Linked DNA regions of Constrictibacter sp. MBR-5. The protein of the gene in region 1 interacts with the protein of each later gene in a pairwise test. Links are inferred from orthologs where the notes say so. Each region holds a gene or a part of one and is shown on either strand. Other genes may lie near its edges.

Region 1 (2,849 bases):
TGCACGCCGCGCTACTGCTTCGCCGATCCGGTGCAGGGCGGCGCACAGGCCGTCGCCGAATCCTGGCGCAACCTGACCGCCGTCGGTGCGCGCCCGCTCGCCTTCACCGACAACCTGAACTTCGGCAACCCCGAGCGGCCCGAGATCATGGGCCAGATCGTCGGCTGCATCGAAGGCATGCGCGCCGCCGGCCTCGCCCTCGACTATCCCGTCGTCTCCGGCAACGTGTCGCTCTACAACGAGACGAGCGGTACCGGCATCCTGCCGACCCCGACCATCGGCGGCCTCGGCGTCGTCGACGACCTGTCGACGGTGCCGTCGACGGGCTTCACCGCCGACGGCGAGGTGATCGTCCTGATCGGCGACACCGCCGGGCACCTGGGCGCCTCCGCCTATCTGCGCGACATCGAAGGCAGGGAGGACGGCCCGCCGCCCGCCGTCGACCTGGAGGTCGAACGGCGCAACGGCGACCTCGTCCGCCGGCTCATCGCCGACCGGCTGGTCACCGCCTGCCACGACGTCTCCGACGGCGGCCTATTCGTCACGGTGGCGGAGATGGCGCTGGCCGGAAATGTCGGCGCGGCGATCGAGGCAGAGCATCTCGGCATTCCGATCTATGCTTGGCTCTTCGGCGAGGATCAGGCGCGCTACGTCCTGGCGACGACGACGCCCGAGCGGGTGCTGGCCGCGGCTGCGGCCGCCGGCGTTCCCGCCCGCCGCATCGGCTTCGCCGGGGGCGACGCGTTGACTGTAAACGGCGACTATCCCATATCCTTGGCCGAGTTGCGCAGGCTGCACGAGTCGTGGATGCCGTCCTACATGGACGGACCCGAAGCGACCGCCGCGGCGGCTGCCCATTGACACCCGCTCGCCGCCGATAGAGGCGGACGTCCGCACCGGATTTGGAGAGATCGCATGGCGATGGACCCGCACGAGATCGAGACCCTGATCAGGGCGGCGCTGCCCGACGCCAAGGTCGCGATCGAGGATCTGGCGGGCGACGGCGATCACTACGCGGCGCACGTCACCTCGTCGGCCTTCAAGGGCAAGACCCGCGTCCAGCAGCACCAGATCGTCTATCAGGCGCTGCAGGGCCGCATGGGCAACGAACTGCACGCCCTCGCTTTGCAGACCTCCGTCCCGGACGCCTGAACCCTCCTGGAGACATCGCCATGAACGCCACCGCCACCGAGAGCCCGGTCTTCGACCGTATCCGCCAGGACATCGCCGCCAACGACGTGGTGCTCTACATGAAGGGCAGCCCGGTCTTCCCGCAGTGCGGCTTCTCGTCGGCCGTGGTGCAGGTGCTCAGCCACCTGGGCGTCCGCTTCAAGGGCATCGACATCCTGCAGGACCAGGCGCTGCGCCAGGGCATCAAGGAGTTCAGCTCCTGGCCGACGATCCCGCAGCTCTACGTGAAGGGCGAGTTCATCGGCGGCTGCGACATCGTCCGCGAGATGTACGAGAGCGGCGAACTGACCGAGGTGCTGAAGAGCAAGGGCGTCGAGGTCCGCGACGACGCTTGAGGACCTGTCCGGAACGCGGGCGTCCCGCCCGCCTTCGGCTCGGCGCTGTCGTGCAACACGCTGCGAATTGCGTTGCACGACGTTTCACAGGCGCCGTCTGCCCCCGTGAATCGGCGCTGGATGCCCGGGTCTTCGCCCGGGCATGACAGTACAATTCGGCCGGGCAGGACAGCATAAGATGTGCGGGGCGCTCGACTTTTACGTCGTGCAACATGACGAAGACCATGTTGCACGACGTTTCACGAACCGCCGCCGACACCCATGGAACTGTAAAGAGCACCATCCCCACTGTCGTTGCCGGGCGGAGACCCGGCAACCCAGAGGAGCGCTCCGCGGCCGCAGGTGCCGGAAACTACGCCATGTGCGGCACGACGATCTGGCGCACGGTAGCGACCGAGGCCAGCTTGTCGAAGCCGGCGTTGATCTGGTCCAGCGGGATGGTGCGGTCGATGAGCCTGTCGACCGGCAGCCGGCCCTGGCGGTAGAGGTCGATGAAGCGCGGGATGTCCCGCACCGGCACGCAGCTGCCCATGTAGCTGCCCTTGATCGACTTCTCCTGGCTGACGAGGTCGCTCTGGTTCAGCGCGAACTCGGCGCCGGCCGGCGACAGGCCGGCGGTCACGACCGTGCCGCCGTAGCGGATCATCGCGTAGGCCGTCTTCATCGCGGGAACGGTGCCGGCCAATTCCATCGCATAGTCGACGCCGCCGTTGGTGATGTCGCGCAGTTCCTGGATGGCGTTCGGGTCGGTCGGGTTGATCGTGTGCGTGGCACCCAGCTGGCGCGCGAGGCCGAGCTTCGCGTCGTTGATGTCGACCGCGATGATCTGCGCCGCACCGGCGAGCTTGGCGCCGAGCAGTCCGTTCAGGCCGACGCCGCCCAGGCCGATCACCGCGACGCTGTCGCCCGGCAGGATGCGCGCCGTGTTGATGACGGCGCCGACGCCGGTCATCACCGCGCAGCCGAACAGCGCGGCTTCGTGCAGCGGCAGGTCCTTGTCGATCACGACGACCGAGCCGCGGTCGACGACGGCATATTCGGCGAAGCAGGAGACGCCGGTGTGGTGTGCCACGCTCTGGCCGTTCCAGTGGATGCGCCGGCCGCCGCCCATCAGGTCGCCGCCGGCCTTGGCCACCGCGCCGACTTCGCAGACCTGCGGACGGCCCTCAAGGCAGCGCCGGCAGCGGCCGCAGCTCGGGCTGAACTGGAAGACGACATGGTCGCCGACCTTCACGTCGTGGACGCCCGGCCCGACCTCGACCACCTCGCCGGCGCCCTCGTGGCCCATCGCCAGCGGCACGGGGCGCGGCCGGTCGCCGTTGA
Region 2 (4,588 bases), on another replicon or contig:
GCCGGCCCGGGCGATCGCCGAGACGTCTTCCGGGGTCGCGAGCGGGCCCCGGGTCGGAAGGCTGAAGCCGAAGTGCATGCGCTGTCTCCCCGTCTTGTTCTATGCGGCCGCTCCCGCCCCGTCGGCGGCGCGATCGGATCAGATCAGCATCGCGCCTTCGAGCTGGAGCAGCGCCCGTTTCGTCTCGACGCCGTCGCCGCCAGAGAAGCCGGTGAGCCGTCCGTTGCCGCCGACGACGCGATGGCACGGTATCACGATGGGAATGGGGTTGCGCCCGCACGCGGTGCCGACGGCCCGGGCCGTCCCGTCCAGTTCGCAGGCGATGTCCCCATAGGTGCGCACCGCGCCATAGGGAATGGCGCACATCGCCGCCCAGACCGCTTGTTGAAAGTCGGTCCCGGCGGGCGCCAGCGGCAGGTCGAAGCGGCGCAGCCGCCCTGCGAAATAATCGAGGATCTGCCGCCGCGCCTCCGCCAGCAGTGGCGTCTCGTCCCGGGCGCCGTCGGCCGACCCCACCCAGCCGATGCCGACGACGGCGTCTGCGGTGGCGCGCACGGCCACCGGGCCGGTGCGTGTCTCGATCCGTATCTCCGCGAAGCATCTGTCCGACATGTCGGCCTCCTTCCCGGCAGTGTCCGCATCGTACCGCGCATGGCTGTCATTACCGGCACGGCCTTTGCGATCGCGCTGTCAGCACGTAGATAATTCCGCACCTCCCGCCGCGTCGCCAGCCTTCAGCCAGGATCCCCGATGCCTCTCTCTCCGTCCGCTCCGCGCCGGCACATCCATACCCGGCGGATCGAATGCCGCGGCTACCTCCGCGAGGATGGCCTCTGGGACGTCGACGCCTGGATCGAGGACACGAAGACCTATCCCTTCGAGAGTGAGCTGCGAGGAACGGTGGAGGCCGGCGGGCAGGTGCACGACATGGTGGCGCGCCTGACCCTGGACGACAGGCTGCTGATCCATGCGGCGGAGGCGGAGTCGCGCGCGACGCCCTACAGGATCTGTCCGGCCGCGGCCGCAGGCTTCTCGCAGCTCGCCGGCCTGCGAATCCGCCCCGGCTGGATGCGCGAGGTTGGCAAGGTCTATGGCGGCCGCGAGGCCTGTACCCATCTGTTCGAACTGATCCGCCCGATGGCTACGGTGGCGTTTCAGACGATCTATCCATGGCGCGAGCGTGAGGCGCAACTCGCGGGTCGGCCCGCCGCCGGTCGCTTCGCCGGGCCGCCGGTCGATTCCTGTTACGCCTATGCCTCCGACCGCGAGGTCGTCGCCAAGCTGCGCGCCGATCAGGCGCTCGGCTGTTCGACCGCCGCGTCGCGGAAATAGGTGATGACGTAGACCCGCACGGCTGCGGTCAGCGACGCCGTTCCGCGTTTCCGGCCCACCAGCGTGCAGATCTGGTTCACGGTCATCCCCTGGCGCTCGCAGATCACGTCCAACGCCTGCCAGAACTCCACTTCCAGCCGCATGCTCGTGCGCTGTCCGTTCACCACGATGTTTCGTGATTCCTGCCCCTGTTCAGGCATCGCCCCCCGCCGCCCCCGATCAGCCTCGTTCCTGCGCTCTCGAGGCTTCCTCCGGCGTTTCGGCCCGGATCTGCAGCGCGTGCACCGGGCCGGCCATCTCGTCCGCCAGAATTCCGTAGATGCGCCGCTGTCGTTCGACGCGCGTCGCGCCGTCGAACGCGGCGGCGACCACGTGAACCCTGAAATGAGTCTCCCCTCCCGGCCGCGCGCCCGCGTGGCCGGCATGCTTGTGCGAATCGTCGTGGACCTCCACGGCGACCGGGGACAACGCGTTCTCCAGTTTTCGCCTGATCGTCGTCGCTACGGACATTTCGAGTAAGCCCCTACTGTCGATACTACTGCCGTATTCTGCGTGTGTCGATACAACCCGGGTTACACAGGTGTGGTCTGCGTCGCGGTCGGTCGACGCGTACGTCGTGGCCCCGTGGGTCAGCTTGCAAGGCCGCTGGCGAGCGACCATACTTCATCACGTGGATCAGGCGAGACGGCATACCGACCTGCCGCCCTTCGTCGCCCGGCAGAGTGGGGCCCGCCGTTGCGATCATGACGGCTGTTCCGAGCCGGCGACCAACCGGGCGCCGCGGACGCGTGAGAATCCGGAAGAATTCTTCTGGTTCTGCCGCGAACACGCGCGCGCGTACAATGCGTCCTGGAACTGGTGCTCGGGCATGTCCCAGGAACAGATTGAGAAGCGCGTGCGGCGCGACACGGTGTGGGACAGGCCGACCTGGCCGTTCGCCGGGCGGCGCGTCGAGCCCGATCCCGAACCGGAGGATCCCTTCGAGCTGTTCGGCCGCCGCAGGCGCCGGCAGACCAGCCCCACCGAGCCTCTCTGGCCGCGGGGCAGTCCCGAGGCGCGCGCCCTCGACGTGCTGGAGTTCGACGGCCCCGTGACTCTGGCCGCCATCAAGGTGCACTACAAGGAGCTGGCGAAGAAGCTCCACCCCGACCGCACCGGTGGCTGCGCCGTGTCCGAGGACAAGCTCAAGCAGATCAACGAGGCATACGCGACTTTGCGCAAGAGCCTTTCGCCCTGACCATTTGCCCAGAAGCTGGAACCCATTGATGACTGCTCCGCAAGCCTCCGGAAACGGCGCCAAGATCCCTGCCGGCATGCCTGACACCAAGCTCTCGGTCCGCGAGACCTTCGGCATCGATACCGATATGGAGGTCCCCGCCTTCTCGGAGACCTCCGAATACGTTCCCGACCGCGACGAGGCGTACCACTTCGACCCGGACACCACGCTCGCGATCCTGGCGGGGTTCGCCTACAACCGTCGCGTCATGATCCAGGGCTATCACGGCACCGGCAAGTCGACCCACGTGGAGCAGGTCGCCTCGCGCCTGAACTGGCCCTGCATTCGGGTCAATCTCGACAGCCACATCAGCCGCATCGACCTCGTCGGCCGTGACGCCATCGTCGTGCGCGACGGCGTGCAGATCACGGAGTTCCGCGAGGGCATGCTGCCCTGGGCGCTGCAGCACCCGACGGCGCTGGTGTTCGACGAGTACGACGCCGGCCGTCCCGACGTGATGTTCGTCATCCAGCGCATCCTGGAGGTCGAGGGCAAGCTGACCCTGCTCGACCAGAACCGTGTGATCCGGCCGCATCCGGCCTTCCGCCTGTTCGCCACGGCGAACACGGTCGGCCTGGGCGACACGACCGGCCTCTATCACGGCACGCAGCAGATCAACCAGGGCCAGATGGACCGCTGGAACATCGTGGCGACGCTGAACTACCTGCCGCACGACGAAGAGGCGAAGATCATCCTGTCGAAGACACCGTCGATGCGGGACGAGAAGGGCCGCAAGACGATCGGCCAGATGATCAGCCTCGCCGACATGACGCGCCGCGGCTTCATCAACGGCGACATCTCCACCGTGATGTCGCCGCGTACGGTGATCACCTGGGCCGAAAACGCGCGCATCTTCGGCGACCTGGGGCTGGCGTTCCGCCTCACCTTCCTCAACAAGTGCGACGAGGCGGAGCGGCCGATCGTCGCCGAATACTACCAGCGGTGCTTCAACCAGGAACTGCCCGACTCCGTGCTCCGCGGCAGCCGGCCGCACTGAGCGGCCGGACGATCGGGAGCGGCGCGGGATGCGCCGGGGTGTCGCGCGACGGTGAATTGAGAGGCTGCAGATGAAGGAAGCGGAAACGCCGATCGAGGCATTTCGCCGTTGCACGACGGCGACCATGCGGGCGATGGCGGACCGGGGAACCCTGGAGGTGTCGTTCGGCCCGGAGGGCGCGACACGCCAGGGCGACCAGGTGAAACTGCCGATGCCGGCCCGCGATCTGCCGCGCGAGGAGGTCGCCCAGGTCCGCGGCGAAGCCGATGCGATCGCATTGCGCCTGCGCCATCACGACGGGGAGGTCTTCCGGCGCACGGCACCGGCGTCCGGTCCGGCCCGAGCGGTGTTCGAGGCGGTCGAGCAGGCGCGGGTCGAGGCTGTCGGCGCCCGCCACATGCAGGGGACGGCGGAGAACCTGACGGCCGCCCTCGACGAGCGGTGCCGCCGCCAGGGCTATGCGCGGATCCTCGACAAGGCCGACGCGCCGCTCCCCGAGGTCGTCGGCATGCTGGCGCGCGAGGCGCTCACCGGCCGTGCGCCGCCGGAGGCGGCTCGCCACGTCGTCGATCAGTGGCGGGGCGATTTCGAGGGCGCAGCCGGACGGTCGCTTGCCAGCCTGCTCGAGCATGTCGAGGACCAGGAGGCCTTCGCCCGGATCGCGCGGCAGCTCATCACCGACCTCCATCTGATGGACGAGTCCGAGAGCGACGAGAGCGAGGGCGACGAGAGCGAGGGCGAGCAGGACGGCACCGGAGAGGGCGACGCCGACAGCAGCGAGGGCGATTCGGCCAACCCGCAGGCGGCCCAGGGCGAGGACTCCGAGGAAGGCGAGGGCGAGGACGGAGCCGAAGCCGGCGCCGACGAGGCGGCGACCGAGATGATGCCGGGTGCCGGCGACGAGGAGCCGGGCAGTTCCTCGCCGCAGAACCTGCCGCCGGGCTTCGGTGCGAACGATCGGCGCCAGCCGGCCTACGCGCCCT

The links.
Region 2: the proteins of grxD (region 1) and ABIE65_RS19335 interact in binary tests that used the Escherichia coli proteins (3 or more experiments, as listed by UniProt). The link is inferred for Constrictibacter sp. MBR-5 from one-to-one orthologs.

The regions. Positions count from the first base shown.
Region 1 is NZ_JBEPTK010000002.1:394,073-396,921, forward strand. It holds grxD (Grx4 family monothiol glutaredoxin), read left to right. Parts: upstream 1-1,172; coding sequence 1,173-1,526; downstream 1,527-2,849. Other genes in the region: purL (phosphoribosylformylglycinamidine synthase subunit PurL), read left to right, coding at 1-861; ABIE65_RS05875 (BolA family protein), read left to right, coding at 916-1,152; ABIE65_RS05885 (zinc-dependent alcohol dehydrogenase family protein), read right to left, coding at 1,879-2,849. UniProt on the Escherichia coli protein: Monothiol glutaredoxin involved in the biogenesis of iron-sulfur clusters.
Region 2 is NZ_JBEPTK010000010.1:155,889-160,476, reverse strand. Bases 177-3,159 are described here. They hold ABIE65_RS19335 (BolA family protein), read right to left. Parts: upstream 1,801-3,159; coding sequence 1,552-1,800; downstream 177-1,551. Other genes in these bases: cobS (cobaltochelatase subunit CobS), read left to right, coding at 2,646-3,159; ABIE65_RS19330 (J domain-containing protein), read left to right, coding at 2,201-2,569; ABIE65_RS19340 (ribbon-helix-helix domain-containing protein), read right to left, coding at 1,293-1,496; ABIE65_RS19345 (DUF2889 domain-containing protein), read left to right, coding at 751-1,332; ABIE65_RS19350 (methylated-DNA--[protein]-cysteine S-methyltransferase), read right to left, coding at 177-612. Also shown: ABIE65_RS19355 (LLM class F420-dependent oxidoreductase), read right to left, coding at 1-78; more of ABIE65_RS19350, read right to left, coding at 139-176; more of cobS, read left to right, coding at 3,160-3,605; cobaltochelatase subunit CobT, read left to right, coding at 3,676-4,588. UniProt on the Escherichia coli protein: Transcriptional regulator that plays an important role in general stress response. Has many effects on cell morphology, cell growth and cell division. Acts by regulating the transcription of many genes, including dacA (PBP-5), dacC (PBP-6), ampC and mreB.